DNA from 2 places in the Allobosea sp. RAF48 genome. Region 1 is predicted to be linked to the other one. Evidence: predicted binding sites of a transcription regulator. Region 1 holds the regulator's gene; the other holds the start of a gene.
What was found. The regulator LexA, encoded in region 1, represses DNA repair genes until DNA is damaged. The targets are predictions, from matches to a motif close to TGTTCNNNNTGTGTTCNG.
Positions count from the first base shown of each region.

Region 2: a site for LexA is predicted at 2,943-2,960, ahead of AB4Z10_RS16850 (DNA recombination protein RmuC). Genes of this name have one in related genera too.

Region 1 covers NZ_JBFRDZ010000005.1:135,274-145,236, forward strand. Annotated here, with positions in the region: gene AB4Z10_RS11520 (aldo/keto reductase) at 1-71, shown strand, start outside; gene AB4Z10_RS11525 (anthranilate synthase component II) at 277-894, shown strand; gene trpD (anthranilate phosphoribosyltransferase) at 911-1,924, shown strand; gene trpC (indole-3-glycerol phosphate synthase TrpC) at 1,932-2,744, shown strand; gene moaC (cyclic pyranopterin monophosphate synthase MoaC) at 2,741-3,241, shown strand; gene AB4Z10_RS11545 (molybdopterin molybdotransferase MoeA) at 3,306-4,517, shown strand; gene lexA (transcriptional repressor LexA) at 4,702-5,412, shown strand; gene AB4Z10_RS11555 (ComEC/Rec2 family competence protein) at 5,406-7,667, opposite strand; gene gltX (glutamate--tRNA ligase) at 7,821-9,239, shown strand; gene gltA (citrate synthase) at 9,614-9,963, shown strand, end outside.
Region 2 covers NZ_JBFRDZ010000008.1:184,514-194,476, forward strand. Annotated here, with positions in the region: gene AB4Z10_RS16830 (hypothetical protein) at 1-330, shown strand, start outside; gene truA (tRNA pseudouridine(38-40) synthase TruA) at 338-1,078, opposite strand; gene fmt (methionyl-tRNA formyltransferase) at 1,235-2,164, opposite strand; gene def (peptide deformylase) at 2,339-2,878, opposite strand; gene AB4Z10_RS16850 (DNA recombination protein RmuC) at 2,992-4,176, shown strand; gene AB4Z10_RS16855 (OsmC family protein) at 4,177-4,686, opposite strand; gene AB4Z10_RS16860 (ATP-binding cassette domain-containing protein) at 4,729-5,439, opposite strand; gene AB4Z10_RS16865 ([protein-PII] uridylyltransferase) at 6,023-8,791, shown strand; gene grpE (nucleotide exchange factor GrpE) at 8,906-9,505, shown strand; gene AB4Z10_RS16875 (trimeric intracellular cation channel family protein) at 9,510-9,963, shown strand, end outside.

The DNA.
Region 1 (9,963 bases):
CGGCGCCATACCCGTACTTCCCCTATCGGCGGCAGGAGGGTTTCGGCCGTCTCAATCCGCCGCTGGTCTGAGCCGTTATTGCGAGGAGCAGGGCGACGAAGCAATCCAGGGGCCGCAGGACGGACCACGTCAGCCGGATCCCCCTGGATTGCTTCCGTTCGCTCGCAATGACGGGCTGCTCCGTGCGAGCGCACTTCGGGAGATGACCGCCGCGCAAAACTTGACCACCCCGCCCCCGAACGTGCATGACCTGTGGCCGTATTCACGGGTCCAGCCATGCGCGTTCTGTTGATCGACAACTACGACAGCTTCACCTGGAACCTGGTCCACCTCATCGGTGGCCTGGGAGCCGAGGTCGATGTCTGGCGCAACGACGCGCTGTCGGTCGAAGAAGCGCTGGGCGGCGAGCATGATGCGATCGTGCTCTCGCCCGGCCCCTGCACGCCAAACGAGGCCGGGATCTGCCTCGATGTCGTCCGGCAGGGCGCCGCCCGCAAGCCAATTTTCGGCGTGTGCCTCGGCCTGCAGGCGATGGGGCAGGCCTTCGGCGGCGACGTCGTGCGGGCGCCCGTGCCGATGCACGGCAAGGTCTCGCCGATCAGGCACAGGGCACGCGGCCTGTTCCGCGGCATCAACGGGCCGCTGCAGGCGACGCGCTATCACTCCCTCGTGGTCGATCGCGATTCCTGCCCGACTGTCTTCGACATCGAGGCCGAAACCGATGACGGCCTGATCATGGCGCTCTCGCACCGGGAGCTGCCGGTCCACGGCGTCCAGTTTCATCCGGAGAGCATCGCCTCCGAGCATGGCGCGACGATCCTGCGGAATTTCCTCGATCTCGCCCAGCGATGGCGCAGCGAGCACGAAGCCGCCGCCCTGACCCCATCAGCCTGATTTCCGCAGAGTTTCCATGGACGACTTCAAACCCTTCATCGCCAAGGTCGCGACCGGAGCGACACTCTCGCGCGAGGAGGCGCGGGACGCCTTCGACACGATTCTCTCCGGCGAGGTCACCAACGCGCAGTCCGCCGCCTTCCTGATGGCGCTGCGCGTCCGCGGCGAGACGATCGACGAGATCGCCGGCGCCGTCGGCGCCATGCGCGGGAAGATGCTGCCGGTGAAGGCACCGGCCGAGGCGATCGACATCGTCGGCACCGGCGGCGATTCGTCCGGCTCCTACAACGTCTCGACGCTGGCTTCGATCATCACGGCAGCCTGCGGCGTGCCCGTCGCCAAGCACGGCAACCGCGCGGCATCCTCGCGCTCCGGCGCGGCCGACGTGCTCACCGCACTCGGCGTCAAGGTCGGGCTCGATTCGTCCGGGACGGAGCGCTGCATCGCCGAGGCCGGTGTCGGCTTCATGTTCGCGCCGACGCACCACGCCTCGATGCGCCATGTCGCGCCGGTGCGTACCGAGCTCGGCACGCGCACGATCTTCAACCTGCTCGGCCCGCTCTCGAACCCGGCCGGGGTGAAGCGCCAGCTGATCGGGGCCTTCTCCGAAACCTGGCTGGAGCCGATGGTCAAGGTGCTGGCCTCGCTCGGCTCGACTCGCGTCTGGGCCGTGCACGGCTCCGACGGGCTCGACGAGATCACCACGACCGGGCCGACCCGCGTCGTCTCGCTGGAGAACGGCAAGGTCGAAAGCTTTACGATCAGCCCCTCCGATGTCGGCCTCGAGCCGGCCAGGCCGGAGGAGCTGCGTGGCGGCACGCCCGAGCAGAATGCGGCTGCGCTGAACGCCGTGCTCGCCGGCGAGAGGACCGGCTTCCGCGACATCGCCGCCTTCAATGCCGCGGCAGCACTGCTCGTCGCCGGCAAGGCTGCGAACCTGAAGGACGGCTTCGCCCAGGCGACGTCCGTCCTCGACTCTGGCAAGGCCAAGGCGACGCTGGACGCCCTCATCAAAGCCTCGAACGCGTGAGGGCGGCATGACCGACATCCTCGCCAAGATCGAAGCCTACAAGCGCCAGGAGATCGCGGCCGCCAAGGCCGCCGTGCCGCTGGCCGAGATCGAACGCCGCGCCCGTGCCGCCGGCAAGCCGCGCGGATTCGCCGATGCTCTCGCCGCCAAGCTCGCGGACGGCAAGCCGGCCCTGATCGCCGAGATCAAGAAGGCGAGCCCGTCCAAGGGGCTGATCCGCGCCGATTTCGACCCGCCTTCGCTCGCCCGTGCCTATGCCGCCGGCGGCGCGGCCTGCCTCTCCGTGCTGACCGATGGGCCCTCCTTCCAGGGTCAGCCGGAATTCCTGACGCAGGCGCGCGAGGCCTCCGGCCTGCCGGCGCTGCGCAAGGATTTCCTCTACGAGCCCTATCAGGTCTACGAAGCCCGCAGCTGGGGCGCCGACTGCATCCTGATCATCATGGCTGGTGTCGACGACGACACCGCCAGGGCGCTCAACGAAACCGCGCGCGAACTCGGCATGGACGTGCTCGTCGAGGTTCATGACGACGCCGAGCTCGACCGGGCGCTCAAGCTCGAGAGCCGGCTGCTCGGCATCAACAACCGCGATCTGCGCAGCTTCCACGTCGATCTCGCGGTGACCGAGCGGCTCGCGCCGCGCGTCCCCTCCGACCGCATCGTCATCGGCGAGAGCGGCATCTTCGCCCATGCCGACATCGCCCGCCTCCACAAGGCCGGCGTCAACAGCTTCCTCGTCGGCGAGAGCCTGATGCGGCAGGCGGATGTCACGGCCGCGACGCGGGCGCTGCTGACCGGCACGGCGCAAGAGAGCGCGGCGTGAGCCGGCTCAGCCATCTCGACGCCCAGGGCCAGGCGCATATGGTCGATGTCAGCGACAAGGCCGAGACGACCCGCTTCGCCGTCGCCGAAGGGAGCGTCGTGATGGCGCCGGGGACGATCGCGATCGTGCGCGACGGCAACGCCAAGAAGGGCGACGTGCTCGGCACGGCGCGCCTCGCCGGAATCATGGCCGCCAAGCGCACACATGAGCTGATCCCGCTCTGCCACCCCCTGCTGCTCAGCAAGATCGGGGTCGATCTCACGATCGACGAGGCATTGCCGGGCGTGCGCGTGCGCGCCGAAGTGAAGATGAAAGGCCAGACCGGCGTCGAGATGGAGGCGCTCACGGCCGTCTCGGTCGCCTGCCTGACCGTCTACGACATGGTCAAGGCGGTCGACAGGGCGATGCGGATCGAGAACATCCGGCTCATACACAAATCCGGCGGCCAGTCCGGCGACTACGACGCAAAGGCTTCGCAGGAAGGAAGTCGAGCATGATGTCATCCGAAAACCGGTCCCAACTATTCGCTGCCGCGGACCTGCGGTTCGGCATCCTGCTCTGATGGCGCTCACCCCGGTCCCCGTCGCGCGCAAGGCGCTGCTCGACAGCATTCCAGGGCCGACCGGGGCCGAAACCCTGCCGCTCGCGCAATGCGCCTGGCGGGTGCTTGCCGGTGAGGTCAAGGCGCTCCGGACCCAGCCGCCCTTCGCCAATTCCGCCATGGACGGCTATGCCGTGCGCGGCGACGACATGGCGGCGGGCATCTCGCTCGCGGTGATCGGCGAATCCGCCGCTGGCCGGGCCTTCGAGGGCTCGGTCGGGCCGGGGCAGGCCGTGCGCATCTTCACGGGCGCGCCAATGCCGGAGGGCGCCGATACCGTCCTGATGCAGGAGGATGCCGACGGCGTCGACAGCCCGGCGATCCGCGTGCGGGTGCCGCCTGCCAGGGGCAAGTTCCTGCGCGCAGCCGGGCTGGATTTCCGCGAGGGCAACGTCCTGCTGCCGGCCGGACGCGTGCTCGACAGCGCTGCGCTGGGCCTTGCCGCCGCGATGGGACATCCGACCTTGCCCGTCCGGCGCAAGCCGCGCGTCGCGATCCTTGCCACTGGCGACGAGTTGGTGGCTCCGGGCGAGCCGGTCGGGCGCGACCAGATCGTCGCCTCGAACTCCTTCTCGCTCGCTGCACTGGTCGAGAAGGCCGGCGGTGCCGTTCTCGATCTCGGCATCGCCCGCGACGACCACGCCGACCTCGCGGCCAAGATCGGCCAGGCGCGGGACGCCGACGCCGACGTCCTCATCACACTCGGCGGGGCCTCGGTCGGCGCGCATGACCTCGTGCAGGAGGCGCTGACGCGGGCCGGCATGTCGCTCGGCTTCTGGAAGATCGCGATGCGGCCGGGCAAACCGATGATGACCGGCCGACTCGGCCGCATGGTCGTGGTCGGCTTGCCCGGAAACCCGGTCTCCTCGATCGTCTGCGGCCATCTCTTCGTCCTGCCGCTGATCGAGGCTCTGCTCGGCATTGGGGAGGCCGACCGCGACCGCAGCATCCCCGCCCGCCTCGGCCGTGACATGCCGGCCAATGACGAGCGCGAGGACTATCTGCGCTCGGAGCTCGCACTGAGGCCGGATGGCTGGGTGGCGACGCCCTTCGACCGGCAGGATTCCTCGATGCTCGGCACGCTGGCACGGGCGCAGGCATTGACGATCCGGCCTGCCCATGCCGCGCCGGCAAAAAAAGGCGACATCTGCCGCATCCTGCCGCTGCGCTAGATCACCGCTCATCCTGTCGGACGCGATCGTAGCGATCTGTATAGGGTTATCGCATCGGATCTGCCCGAAAAGTGGATTCCACTGTTCGCTTCGATGCCGGAGCCCGCTTGCGGAACACAAGTGGAACGCGTATGGTGTTCCTGCTTTGTTTCGAATCTAGCCTTCGAGAAGGCCGGCGGGGATCATGCTGACACGCAAGCAACACGAACTCCTGCGCTTCATCCAGGAACGCTTGCGTGAGAGCGGGGTGCCGCCCTCCTTCGACGAGATGAAGGATGCGCTCGATCTGCGCTCCAAGTCGGGCATTCACCGGCTGATCATGGCGCTGGAGGAGCGCGGATTCATCCGTCGCCTGCCCAACCGGGCGCGTGCGCTCGAGATCATCAAGATGCCCGACGGGCTCGGCGCCCCGCAGCAGCGGCAGCGTTTCAACCCTGCGGTCGTCCAGGGCGGCCTCGGCTCGCAGCCGAATCTCACCAAGCCACGCCCTGCGGCCGATGAGGACAGCCGCTCCTCCATCGCGATCCCGGTCATGGGCCGCATCGCCGCCGGCACGCCGATCTCGGCGATCCAGAACCGTAGCCACACCGTCTCGCTGCCGCCCGACATGCTCGGCTCCGGCGAGCATTACGCGCTGGAAGTGCGTGGTGACTCGATGGTCGAAGCCGGCATCCTCGACGGCGACACCGTCATCATCCGCAAGCAGGATTCGGCCAATACCGGCGACATCGTCGTGGCGCTGATCGATGACGAGGAAGCGACGCTCAAGCGACTGCGCAAGCGCGGCTCCTCGATCGCGCTCGAAGCCGCCAACCCCGCCTATGAGACGCGCGTGCTCGGGCCGGACCGGGTCAAGATCCAGGGCCGCCTCGTCAATCTGATGCGGCGCTACTGAAGGCGCTCGACCTCGGCTTCGCCGTCGGCGGAAGCCGGTGTCACACTCGGAGGCGCTGTCGAGGCTTGCGCAGGGCGCTGTTCACGGCGGCGGCTCCAGGGGCGGTCGGCAGCGTTCTGCTCCGAGACATGGCTGCTCCACCCCGATCCTGTTCGATAGAGCGAAGTCGCGCCGTCGCGCGATAACGCCATTCGCTCGATCAGCCGTGCCTTGCAGGTTCCGCTCCAGGGGATGGCCGTGACGACGAGGTCAGCTCGCATGCAGTCCTCGATAAGCCCCAACCTGTCGCGCGTGTAGGAGACGGTGCGCTGATCCGGCGTCCGTGCGACGCAGCCGAGCGCATCGCAGCTAATGCCGGCCCGCAGCGTCGGATCGTCCGGCGAACGGCGATCGCCATCAGCAGCGAGCCATTGCTGCAGCACGAAACGGCTCGGCTTGCCCGCAATCGCGAGGCGGCCATCCGGGCCCCGCACCGCCAGCCCCGAACCGTCGCGTTCGATCAGGATTTCCGGCCGCTCCGGCTTGCCGGCGATGGCCACGCCGAGCAGGAGCGGCAGCGCCGCCAGCCAGCGCCAGGGCGTGGTCCAGAGCGTCAGCCACAGCAGCGCCAGCACGAAGCAGGTCAGCACCGCCGGCCCGAAGGCTGCGATCATCACCGTGGAATGGTCGATGCTTGCGACCCAGTGCGCCACCTTGAGCACGACATCGGAAGCCAGCCCCATCAGCGCCCAGGCGGGCCAGTCCAGTCCGAAGGGGTAAGCCAGCACGCCGAAGACGGCCGCCGGCATGACGAAGAGCGAGACGAAGGGCAGCGCCATCGCATTGCCGAGCAGGCCGAAGGGATTGAAGGTCTGAAAATGATAGGCGCCGAAGGGCGCTGTCGCGGCCGTTGCCAGCAACGTGGTGACGACGATGCCGAGTGCCGCGGCCCAGACCGGCCCAAGCGGCCACGGCAAGGTCGGCGGCGGCTGGGAGCGCTTTCGGCTCTCCCAGCGTTCGGCAAAGGCGATCAATGCCGCGACGGCTCCGAAGGACATCTGGAAGCTCGGCCCGAGCAAGGCCTCCGGCTCGCGCAGGAGCACGATCATGGCCGCAAGCGCGAGATTGCGCATGCTCAGCGCCGCACGATCGACAAGGATCGCGCCGAGCATCACCAGCGTCATGATCAGCGAGCGCTCGGTCGCGACATCGCTGCCCGAGAAGATGCAGTAGGCGGTCGCGCCGAACATCGCTGCGGCCGCTGCGATCTTCTTGATCGGCCAGCGCAGCGCGGCGGTCTGGGAGAGCGCCAGCAGGGCGCGCACCAGCCAGAAGATCGTCCCGGCGGCGAGGACCATGTGCAGGCCGGAGATCGAAACGATGTGGTAGATGCCGGCGGCGCGCAGGTCGTTGTTCGTCGCCTCGGTGATCAGCCCGCGCTTTCCCGTAACGAGGGCGGCGGCGACTGCCCCGCCCTGTCCGCCACCGCCTTCCGCGATGCGTTGGGTCAAGGCATTGCGCGCCCTGTCGATGGCGACATCGACGGCAAGACGCGTCGGCATCGGATGCGGCGGTGGCGCCAGGGCAATCTTGCCCGCGATGCTGCCGACTGCGCCAATGCCCCGGAAGAAGGCATCGCGACCGAAATCATAGCCGCCGGCCCGGGCCGGCCCGGGCGGAGGCAGCAGCCGCGCCGTCGCGACGACATGATCGCCCGGCGCCACGGAAGCGGCGCGGATATTGACGCGCACGCGCCTTGGGCGCTCGGCTGCCGGCATCCCGGCGAATTCCGTTACCAGCAGGACGATACGGGCGCCGCTGTCGCGTGCCTCGACGCTCTCGACGAAACCCGTCACCTTGCCGATTCGTTGACGCTCCAGCATCGGCGCCGCGACATCCGCCGTACGCCAGGCACCGGCGGCAAAACCCGCGAAGGCGGCGGCCACCGCCAGGGAGGCCATCGAGGCTAGCCGACGGGTTCGCAGCACGAACGCGAAGATCGCACTGAGCGCGAAGCCAGCCAGAGGCGCCCATAAAACCGGCTCACGGTCGGCCGCGAAATAGAACAGGATGCCGGCGCCCATCGCCACGGGCAGCCACAGGAACGGACGGCGGCGCTCGGCCTCGAGTTCGAGCGCCTGACCGAACCGGGCCTGCCAGTCTTGCAGCCAGACTTCGAAGCGAACGGAGGTCAGCCAGCTTGGCAGCAGGCGCAGAGGCAAGGCCTCGGCTCGCGCGCCGCGCGGCTTGTCCTGCCCCGGCGGCCCCGGCTGCATTCTCCGCCCCTCCTCGCCGGCGCTGCGATTTGACCGCTTAACCTTTCCGGCCAAGCCATGTTACAGGGCGCGCGCCGGTTGTCATGTCATGACCTGCGCCATTTCCCTGTCTTGCCCCGGGCGGCTCCCGCCGCCCGGTCGGAGTTGCCTTCCATGAGCAATGCCGTCGTCACGCGCTTTGCGCCCTCGCCCACCGGATTCCTGCATATCGGCGGAGCTCGCACGGCGCTGTTCAACTGGCTCTATGCCCGCCGCCAAGGCGGCAAGATGCTGCTGCGCATCGAAGACACCGACCGCGAACGCTCGACCGATGCCGCTATCGCAGCGATCCTCGACGGGCTGGAATGGCTCGGCCTCGATTGGGACGGGCAGACCGTTTATCAGTTCCAGCGCGCGGCGCGGCACCGCGAGGTGGCCGAGCAGATGCTCGCCGCCGGCAGGGCCTATTACTGCTACGCCAGCCCGGCCGAGCTCGAGGAGATGCGCGAAAAGGCCCGCGCCGAGGGCAAGCCGCTGCGCTATGACGGCCGCTGGCGCGACCGCGACCCGTCGACTGCGCCGGACGGCGTCAAGCCCGTCATCCGCCTCAAGGCACCCCAGACCGGCGAGACGGTGGTGAACGACGAGGTGCAGGGCCGGGTCGTCTGGCAGAACGAGAATCTCGACGACCTCGTGCTGCTGCGCTCGGACGGCACGCCGACCTATATGCTCGCCGTCGTGGTCGACGACCACGACATGGGCGTGACCCATGTCATCCGCGGCGACGACCATCTCACCAACGCCGCCCGCCAGACCCAGATCTACGACGCGCTCGGCTGGGATGTGCCGAGCATGTCGCATATCCCGCTGATCCACGGGCCGGACGGCGCCAAGCTCTCGAAGCGCCACGGCGCGCTCGGCATCGATGCCTATCGCTCGATGGGCTACCTGCCGGCGGCCCTGCGCAACTATCTGGTGCGGCTGGGCTGGAGCCATGGCGACCAGGAGGTCTTCTCCACGCAGGAAATGATCGACGCCTTCAACCTCTCATCGATCGGCCGCTCGCCGGCGCGCTTCGACTACGCCAAGCTCGAGAACCTCAACGGGCTCTACATGCGCCAGTCGAGCGACCGCGAGCTCCTCGATGCGCTCAAGGTCATCCTGCCGGAGATCGGCCCGGCGCGCGGTATCGGCCAGACGCTGTCGCCGGAGCTGGAAGCGAAGTTCCTCGCAGCCATGCCCGGCCTCAAGGAGCGCGCCAAGACGCTGGTCGAGCTGCTCGACAGCGCCTTCTATCTCTATGCCCAGCGCCCGCTGCAGCTCGACGACAAGGCCAAGAGCCTGCTCGACGAAGCCGCGCGGCAGCGCCTGCCGAAGATCGCCGAGAAACTCGCCGTGGTCAGCGATTGGGCTCCTGCGCCGCTGGAGGCGGCCGTGCGCGCCTATGTCGAGGAGAGCGGCATCAAGCTCGGCCAGGCGGCGCAGCCGCTGCGCGCCGCGCTGACCGGCCGCGCCATGTCGCCCGGGCTCTTCGACGTGATGGCCGTGCTCGGTCGCGACGAGACGCTGGCGCGGCTCGCCGACCAAGCCTGAGCTGTCGTAAATGGGGCATCGCCGCTGCCGGGCGGTGCCCCTCTTTCAGCTTTCAAGCTTGCGCACGCCGCCTCGCGGTGGCGGCGTGCTCGCTGCTCGCGCAGATATGATCCAGGCGCGGTTCCAATCGCCTTTCGGCTTGGTTGAATGCACTGGGCAAATGGTCTAGTGACGCGCAAGTGCGTTGCGCGGCCACACCGTGGCGGAGCACGAATATTGCTTGTATATCAGCCACATGGGTCTCCTTCCACATCCCCTTCCGACATCATCCCGTCACATCGCGGGCCTCGGATGGGAAAAGGCTGGCGCGGAAGCGCCGGCGGATAGGCGAAACAGGTGCTGAACAGCAGCGAGCCTTGAAAGGATCGGTATCGATGAGCGGAAACACGAGCCAGCTCCAGGTCGGCGACAAGACCGTCGACATGGCGATCAAGCAAGGGTCGGTCGGCCCTGCCGTCATCGACATCGGCAAGCTCTACGCCCAGACGGGCATGTTCACCTACGACCCCGGCTTCACCTCGACGGCGAGCTGCGAGTCGCAGATCACCTATATCGACGGCGACCAGGGCGTGCTGCTCTATCGCGGCTACCCGATCGAGCAACTCGCCGAGCACGGCGACTTCCTCGAGACCTGCTATCTGCTGCTCTACGGGGAACTGCCGACCGCCGCGCAGAAGGCGGATTTCGACTACCGCGTCACGCGCCACACCATGGTGCATGAGCA
Region 2 (9,963 bases), on a different contig from region 1:
GCCATCCTCGCCGTGCCGGCCCTGCTGATCGCGCTGCGGCCCGAACTGGCGCAGGCGCCGCGCTTCACCAGCTTCGTCATCGCCTGGAATTGGGCCGGCATCGTCTCGGCCAGCCTGATGGCGGTTCCGGCTGCCGTCTTCGCACTCGGCTGGTCGACACCGCAGCTCGCGATGGTGCAGTCCGCTTTCTTCGCCGCGATCGTGCTCAGGCTGCGCTATTGCGTGGCGCGCGCCGCCTTCGGGCCGGAGGGACGCGCCATCGCGCTGCCGCTGGTCATCGCCAGCGTCGTGCTCGACTATGGCGTGATCCAGCTGTTCGACCTGTTCTGAGCCGGCCTCAGTAGTCGACCCCGGCGAGATAGAGCCCGCAGGACGGCGCCAGCGCCGCGCACTGCGCCCGGTCGCGCGCCGCCAGGATCTGGCCGAGCTTCGCTTCCGGCCAGCGCCCCGCCCCGACCATCTTCAGGCTGCCGACGATCGAGCGGACCTGATGATGCAGGAAGGAGCGCGCATGGGCGTAGACCACGATCTCCGCGCCCTCGCGCCGGACATCGAGCCGGTCGAGCGTACGCATCGGGCTGTTGGCCTGGCATTCGGCGGCGCGGAAGGTGGTGAAGTCGTGGTGGCCGAGCAGCGCCTTGGCGGCCCGGTCCATCGCCTCATGGTCGAGCTTCACGGGGACGTGCCAGACGCGTCCTCGATCGAGCGCCGGCGGCGCCCGCCGGTCGAGGATGCGATAGATGTAATAGCGGCGCTTCGCCGAGATGCGGGCATCGAAATCGCCGGAGACCTGCTCCGCGCTCAGCACGCTCACCGGGACGCTGGATTTCAGCCGGGCATTGGTCGCGTCGCGCACGACATCGGTGCGCCAGTCTTTCTCGAAGTCGACATGCACGACCTGATGGGTGGCGTGGACGCCGGCATCGGTGCGGCCGGCGCAGTGCAGCCTGACGGGATGGCCGCAGAAGGCCTCGACCGCCTCCTCGACGCTCTGCTGCACTGAAGGCCCGTTGAGCTGGCGCTGCCAGCCCGAGAACGGCGTGCCGTCATATTCGATGACGAGCTTGTAGCGCGGCATCAGACGCTCTCCCCTGCACCGTCATCCCGGACAAGCGGCGAAGCCGCGCCGATCCGGGATCCATGCCGGAGCGCTGCCGATGAAGGTTTCGGCATGGATCCCGGGTCTTCGCTTCGCTGCGCCCGGGATGACGGCGTGGAGGGTGAGATCATCGATTCAGAGCTTGTCGCCGGCCCCGAGCCGGGCGCCGCGCAGGAACTCGGCCCCGCTCATCGGCGCCTTGCCGGCGCGCTGGACCTGCAGCAGCTTCACCGCGCCGACGGCGCAGGCGACCGTGCCCTCGTCGTCAAGCAGCGTGCCGGGCTCGGCCGCGCCGCCGGCGCGCGCGGTACGCAGGATCTTCAGCCGCTCCGGCCCCTTGCCGAGGTCGATCTCGGCGAAGGCGCCCGGGAAGGGCGAGAGGCCGCGCACCCGGTCATGCACCTGCTGTGCCGGCAGCGTCCAGCTCAACTTCGCCTCAGCATTGGTGATCTTGGCGGCATAGGTGACGCCCTCTTCCGGCTGCGGCGTGAACTGCAGGCCGCCGCGACCGAGGGCGGCGAGCGCCCGCACCATCAGATCGGCGCCGAGGATACTGAGCTGGTCATGCAATTCGCCGGCGGTCAGATCCGGGCCGATCGGCAATGTCTCGACCATGGCGACGGGGCCGGTATCGAGCCCGGCCTCCATCTTCATCACGCAGACGCCGGTTTCGGCGTCCCCGGCCATGATCGCGCGCTGGATCGGCGCGGCGCCGCGCCAGCGCGGGAGCAGCGAGGCATGAAGATTGAGGCAGCCGAGCTCGGGCAGGTCGAGGATCGCCTGCGGCAGGATCATGCCATAGGCGACGACGACGGCGACATCGGCCTGATGCGAGGCGATGATCTCGGCCTGCTCCGGCGTCTTCAGCGTCGCGGGCGTGAAGACCGGGATGCCGAAGCGCTCGGCCGCCCTGTGCACCGGCGAGGGCTTGAGATCGAGGCCGCGGCCGGCCTGCGCCGGAGCGCGGGTGTAGCAGGAGACGACCTCATGCCCCTGGCCGACGATCTCCGTCAGCACCGGCACGGCGAAATCCGGCGTGCCCATGAAAATGACGCGCAAACTCATACGCTCGACTTTACCTCAGCTCCGGCATGGCACCGGAAAGAATGAAACAGCCCTCATCCTGAGGAGCAGCCGGAGGCTGCGTCTCGAAGGATGGTCCAGTAACCTCCTGAAGCATCCTTCGAGACGCCGCGTGCCGCGGCTCCTCAGGATGAGGGCCCGGATGATGCCTGTCGATTACGCGGCCCGCTCGCGCTTGGCCGCCTTGGCGAATTTCTTGGTGACGCGCTCGCGCTTCAACCGCGAGAGATGATCGATGAAGAGCACGCCGTCGAGATGGTCGATCTCGTGCTGGAGGCAGGTGGCGAGCAGACCGTCAGCCGCGATCTCATGTGTCTTGCCGTCGAGGTCCATGTAGCGGACCTTGACCTTGGCCGGGCGCTCGACCTCCTCGTAATACTCGGGGATCGAGAGGCAGCCCTCCTCGTAGGCGCTGAGTTCCTCCGAGGACCAGGTGATCTGCGGGTTGATGAAGACCTGCGGCTTCCTCGGCTCCGGCTCCTCGCCCTCCTTCGTCTCCGGCTTCGACAGGTCGATCGTCACGACGCGCAGCGGCGCGCCGATCTGGATCGCGGCGAGCCCGATGCCGGGCGCGTCGTACATCGTCTCGAACATGTCCTCGACCAGCGTCCGGATCTCGGGCGTGATAGCCGCGACCGGCTTCGAAACGAGGCGAAGCTGGGCGTCGGGCAGGATGACGAGCGGGCGAACGGACATGGGATTCCAAAGAGAAAGAGCTGTTGAGCCCGGGACATAAGCATTTGTGAGAGAGCGGTCAAACTGTTCCGCTTTCGTTCGCTATTCTACATCGAATCGGCTAGGCTCCGCGCATGAACGAGATCGCCTTCACCCTGCTTGAACGCCCGGTGACATGGGCAGAGGCCGCCCTCGGCTTCGCGGGCTTGAGCCTCGTCTTGCTGTTCATGGCGGTGATCGCTGGCTGGCGAGGCGGCAAGAACCGCGCGATCGAGGCCGCGATGGCAGCGGAACGTGCCCGCGAGATGGACGACAAGGTCGCGGAGATGAACCGCCAGCAGGCCGAGCTCGCCGGCCGGATGCAGTCGATGGCGGAAATCCTCTCGACAAGGCAGGGCGACCTCGCCCGGCTCGTCGCCGACAGGATGGACGGGCTGAGCCACAAGGTCGGGCAAGGCCTGGAGCAGAACGTCCGCCAGACAACCGAGAGCCTCGGCAAGCTGCAGGAGCGGCTGGCGGTGATCGACACCGCCCAGAAGAACCTGACAGACCTGACCTCCGAGGTGGTGACACTCCGGGACGTGCTCGCCAACAAGCAGGCGCGCGGCGCCTATGGCCAAGGCCGGATGGAAGCGATCATCCGCGACGGGCTGCCCGCCGCCTTCTTCGCCTTCCAGCCGCAGCTCTCGAACGGGCGCCGGCCGGACTGCCTGGTCACCCTGCCCGGCGACGGGCGTGGCCTTGTGATCGACGCCAAGTTCCCGCTGGAGAGCTTCACGCTGCTGCGCGAGGCGCGTGGCGAGGAGGCGAAGAAGGCCGCCGGCCAGCGCGTGCGCAGCGATGTCGGCGTGCATGTGAAGGACATCGCCGAGCGCTATTTCCTGCCCGGCGAAACACAGGACGTCGCGCTGCTCTTCGTGCCCTCGGAATCGATCTATGCCGATCTGCACGAGCATTTCGACGATGTCGTGCAGCGGGCGCATCGGGCCCGTATCATGATCGTCTCCCCCTCGCTGCTGGCGCTGGCGATCCAGCTGATGCAGTCGCTGGTGCGCGACGCGCGAATGCGGGAGGAGGCGCAGGTCATCCAGACCGAAGTCGGCAAGCTGCTTGACGATGTGCGCCGGCTCGGCGAACGCGTCGATAAGCTCGACAATCATTTCCGCCAGGCGCAGGACGATGTCGGCCAGATCAAGACCTCGGCCGGCAAAGTCACGAGCCGCGCCGAGAAGATCGGCGCGCTCGATTTCGACGACGAGAAGAGCGAGCCGAAGCTGCCCTTCGCCAAGGGACTGGAGCTGAAGGCCGCGGCGGAGTGATCAACTCCGGTTGAGCACCGCCGACAGTTCGGGCTTCACGTTCAGCGTCTGGAAGACGACGCAGTAGCGCTCGGTGAGCTTGAGCAGGGTGTCGAGCTTCTCCTGCGGCGCATCGGTCTCGACATCGAAGGAGAGGCGGATCGCCTTGAAGCCGACGGCTGCATCCTTTGCGACGCCGAGCGTGCCGCGGAAGTCGAGATCGCCCTCGGCGCGCACCACGCCCTTCTTCAACTCGATCTCGAGCGCGGTCGCCACCGCCTTCAGGGTCACGCCGGCACAGGCGACCAGAGCCTCCAGCAGCATATCGCCCGAGCAGAGCTCCGCGCCCGAACCGCCGGTCGCCGGATGCAGGCCCGCAAGCGCGATGGCGCGGCCGGTCTCGACCTTGCAGGCGATATGCTGGTCGTCGAGCTCGCCATGGGCCTTGAGCGTGATGACGGCGGCCTCGGGATTGGTCCGATACTCGTCCTTGAGCGGCGCCTGCAGGGCGCGCAGAGCGGTGACGTCCATGATCGTGATCCTCGTGAAGCGGTCCGCCGGCTTGTAGCCGCTTCAGGCCGCCGCCTCCACCTCCGGCGCGGCGTGCCGGTTTTCCTTGTCGAGCGCCCGGCGCAATTCGCGCCGCAGGGTGACGAAGCCGACGGAGCCCTCCTCGCGCGGACGGGCCAGCAGATTGTCGAGGCTGAAGGCGGGCGGCCCCGGCTGCCGTGGCAGGACGAGGATGCGATCGGCCAACCGCAAGGCCTCCTCGACGGAACCGGTGGCGATGGCGACGGCGGGTCGCGCTTGCGTACAGAGCTCCGGCAGAAAGGCGGCGAGCCGGCTGCGGGTTTCGGCATCGAGCGCCGCAAAGGGCTCATCGACCAGCAGCAGCCGCGGCCTGACCAACAGAAGGCGGGCAATGGCGAGCCGCAGCAGCCCTTCGGGCGAGAGCGCGCCCGGCCGCTGCGTCGCCTGCCCCGCGAGGCCAAGGCGCACCAGCACATTGGCGATCAGGCCCTCGCGCTCGAACGGCGTCGCCTTCGGCAGGACGAAAGCCAGGTTCTCGGTGAGATCGAGCCAAGGGAAGAAGCGCGGCCGCGCGCAGAGCAGGCCGATTTCGGCCGTCGGCACCTCACCCTCATCGGTCCGCAGGCCGGCAAGCGCACGCAGCGCCGCCCGCCGCACCTCGGACGCGCCTAGCAGGGCGACGATCTCGCCGGCAGCAGGGCGCGGCGGAACGGTCTCGGGAGAGCGGGAGAGAGTGTGAAGAGCGGCCGACATTGCTGGCTCCATCCATGAACAAGGCGGAAGGAGCGCGGACGGCAGCAGGCCGTCCCGTCGTCCCGCGCTTTAGCTGCATTTGTTTCGCGCCCGCAAGCTGAGGCTCAAATCGGCGCGTGTCCTTTTCTAAGGTCCGAACGTCCGCTTTGTCAAACGACATGCCGGCCGTCTCGACCGTCCTTTCCTGATGCGGCGCCTCGTCGCGCAGGGAGCGGTCGACCGCGCGCAGCGCCTCGCGTTTCGCGCTTCGCGAGGCGGCGGGTGATGCTTGTCATTGATGCGATCCCTCATTTCGACGACGCGAGGAATCGGGACGGGTGGCGTCCTTGGCCCCACGCTTTAGCTGCACTTATTTCGCGCCCGCAAGCTGGTGGCTCAAATCGGCGCGCATCCGCCTTTTAGGTCCAGTCGTTCTGTTTGTCGAACAACACAATCGTGATCGGCAACTGCATCATTACCGTATACAGGCTGTAGAATTTAGTTCTCTCGTCCCCTTTCCCCGCGTGCTAGAACAAATGGCAGACGACGGAACCGTGCCCACGTGACAGCCTCCTCGACAGCGCCCGCACTTGCCCTCTCCGACATGCTGCACGATCCGGAGGCGGGCATCGCGAGACTGTTCGAGGCGGCGCGGCGGAAGGACAAGGCGGAGAAGCGGCAATTGCTGGTGGCGGCGCTGCGGCAGTTGCTCGACGATGGCCGGGTTTCGGCCAAGGCGATCCTGACCGGTCCGCGCGGCGGGCTTTCCTGCGCGCACCGGCTCTCGGCCGTGATGGATGCGGTCGTCATCGGGCTGCACAAGGCCGCGACTTCGTATTTCTATCCGGCCGACAACCCCTCGCAATCGGAGCGGATCGCGGTGGTCGCCGTCGGCGGCTATGGCCGCGGCACGCTGGCGCCCGGATCGGACGTCGATCTTCTCTTCCTCTTCCCGCATAAGCAGACCGCCTGGGGCGAGAGCGTGGTCGAATCCATGCTCTATCCGCTCTGGGACCTGAAGTTGAAGGTCGGCCATTCCGTGCGCTCGGTCGATGATTGCGTGCGCGAGGCGCGGGCGGACATGACGATCCGCACCGCCCTGCTGGAGGCACGCTTCCTGGTGGGCGACCGGGCGCTGTTCGACGAGATGACCCGCCGCTTCAATGCTGAGGTGGTCGAGGGCACGGCCGCCGCCTTCACCGAGGCCAAGCTCGCCGAGCGCGAGACGCGGGTGCAACGGGCCGGCGCGTCGCGCTATCTGGTCGAGCCCAACGTCAAGGACGGCAAGGGCGGCTTGCGCGACCTCAATACGCTGTTCTGGATCGCCAAATATTCCTACCGCGTCGATGACGTGCGCGAACTGGTCGCGGCCGGGCTCTTCGACGAGGACGAGCTGCAGATGTTCCAGCGCTCGGAGGAGTTCCTCTGGCGCGTACGCTGCTGGCTGCATTTCATCACCGGACGCGCCGAGGAGCGGCTCTCCTTCGACCTGCAGCGCCAGGTCGCCGCCGCAATCGGCTATGTCGGCCGCAGCGGCCAAGCCCCCGTCGAGCGCTTCATGAAGGCCTACTTCCTGATCGCCAAGGATGTCGGCGACCTCACCGCCATCGTCTGCGCGGCGCTGGAAGCGCGCCAGCAGAAGCCGCGCGCGACGCTCTCCCGGCTTTTCGATACCCTGGCGAAGCGCAAGCGTGAGCGCTCCCTCGGCCATCGCGACTTCAAGCTGACGAGCCAGCGGCTCAACGTCGTCGACGACAGCGCCTTCGAGCGCGACCCGGTCAATCTGCTGCGGCTATACGAAATCGCCAGCCGCGAGGATCTCGCGATCCACCCCGGTGCAAGCCGCCTGGTGACGCAGTCGCTCAGACTGGTGACGCCGGGCCTGCGCAACGACCCGGAAGCCAACCGCATCTTCCTCGAAATCCTCACCGCCCGGCGCTCGCCGGAGGTGGTGCTCCGCCGCATGAATGAATCCGGCCTGCTCGGCCGCTTCATCCCGGATTTCGGCCGGGTCGTGGCGATGATGCAGTTCAACATGTACCATCACTATACGGTGGACGAGCATCTGATCCGGGCGATCGGCGTGCTGGCCGAGATCGACGCTGGCGTGCTCCAGGCCGAACACCCGCTCGCCAACGACATCATGCCGACCGTCGCCAACCGGCGTGCGCTCTATGTCGCCCTGTTCCTGCACGACATCGCCAAGGGCCGGCCGGAGGACCATTCGCTCGCCGGCGCCCGCATTGCCCGCAAGCTCGGCCCGCGCTTCGGCCTGACCAGCGCGCAGACCGAAACCGTGGCCTGGCTGGTCGAGCACCATCTCGATATGTCGACCGTGGCGCAGAGCCGCGACCTGGGTGACCCCAAGACGATCGAGAGCTTCGCCGCGACGGTGCAGACCCTGGAGCGGCTGAAGCTGCTGCTCATTCTCACCGTGGCGGACATCAAGGCAGTCGGTCCCGGCGTCTGGAACGGTTGGAAGGGCCAGCTGCTGCGCACGCTCTATTTCGAGACCGAGCTCGTGCTGGCAGGCGGCCATTCGGCCGTCGAGCGCAAGGCGCGCGTCGCCATGAAGCAGGACGCGCTGCGTCAGCGCCTGGCGGATTGGAGCGCGGAGGAGCGCGACGCCTATATCGCGCGCCACTACCCGGCCTACTGGATCAAGGTCGATCCCGACCGGCAGGAAAAGCACGCCCGCTTCCTGCGCGAGGCCGAACAGGCAGGGCGGACGACCGCGACCATCGTCGAGACGGACAAGTTCCGCGGGGTGACCGAGCTCACCGTGCTGGCGCCGGACCATCCGCGCCTGCTCGCCATCGTCACCGGAGCCTGCGCGGCGGCCGGCGGCAACATCGTCGACGCCCAGATCTTCACCACCAGCGACGGGCTCGTGCTCGATACCATCTCGGTCTCGCGCGCTTTCGACCGCGACGACGACGAGCTGCGCCGGGCCGAGCGGATCGCGGCCGCGATCGAGCGGGCGCTGAAGGGCGAGATCAAGATCGCCGATCTGGTGGCCCAGCGCCGGGCGCCGCCGCCACGCGGCCAGACCTTCCAGGTGCAGCCGGAAGTCATCATCGACAACGTGCTGTCGACGCGCCACACCGTGCTCGAGGTCTCCGGCCTCGACCGGCCGGGCCTGCTCTACGATCTCACCACCGCGATCGGGAAGCTCAACCTCAATATCGCCTCGGCCCATATCGCGACCTTCGGCGAAAAGGCGGTCGACGTTTTCTACGTCACCGACCTGACCCATGCGAAGATAGTCTCGACCGGACGACAGCTCTCGATCCGCAAGGCGCTGCTCGACGTCTTCAAGCTCGAGGCCGAGAAGCCGGCGCCGGCCAAGGTGAAAGTGCCAGCTCGCGCTTGATTTAACGGGCTATAAGGCCGATATCCGGCACGAACGCGGCTGCGCCCCAATATGATCGGCCCCGGCTCTGCAAGGAGCGGCGCAGCCAGCCAGACAAAGGGACCTGAAGATACGATGACGCAGAACCCTGCGACGCAAGACCCCAATCTCGAAGCCGCGGCCGATGCAACCGAGCAGGCCACGGCCGCCGAGGGCACCGAAGCCCTGGTCGCGAAGCTCCAGGCCGAGCGTGACGACCTCAAGGACAAGCTGCTGCGCACCCTGGCCGAGATGGAGAATCTGCGCCGCCGCACAGAGCGCGAGATCGCCGATGCCAAGGCCTATGCGGTGACGAGCTTCGCGCGCGACATGCTCGGCTCCTCGGACAATCTGCGCCGGGCGCTGGAGAGCTTGCCCGAGGCCGCCCGCAACAGTGCCGAAGGCGACGTGAAGACGCTCTACGAAGGCGTCGAGCTGACCGAGCGCGAGCTGCTTAAGACGCTGGAGCGTCACGGCGTACGCCGGATCGATCCGCAGGGCGAGAAGTTCGACCCGAACCTGCACCAGGCGATGTTCGAGGCACCCGACGCCGCGATCGCCAAGGGACTCGTCTCGAAGGTGATTCAGGTCGGTTATAAGATCGGCGAGCGCGTTCTGCGCCCGGCGCTGGTCGGTGTCTCCGCCGGCGCGCCAAAGGCGGCGGAACCGCCGGCCGGCGACGCGCCCAAGCACTGACGCCGTGTTCGAAGCCGCCGGCGTCGCCATCTTCGCGCTGACCGGCGCGATCGTCGCGGCCCGCAAGGGGATGGACCCGTTCGGTTTCATCCTGCTGGCAACCGTCACCGGTGCCGGCGGCGGCACGTTGCGGGACGTTCTGCTCGGGAACAGCGCGTTCTGGGTGAATGACCCATCCGATGTCGCGGTCTGCGTCGTGGTGGCGCTCAGCGCCTGGACGACGGCCTATTTCCGGCCCGGCCTCCTCGAAGGCTGGGCCGGCCGCAAGGTCCTGATCTGGGCCGACGCGGCCGGGCTCTCGCTTTTCGCCGTCATCGGCACGTTCAAGGGCCTTTCGGCTGGCGCGCCGGTTCTTTCCGCCGTGGCGCTCGGGGCCATGACCGCAAGTTTCGGCGGCATTCTGCGCGACATTCTGGCCGGCGACAGGCCGATGGTGCTCTGGAGCCGCGATTTCTATG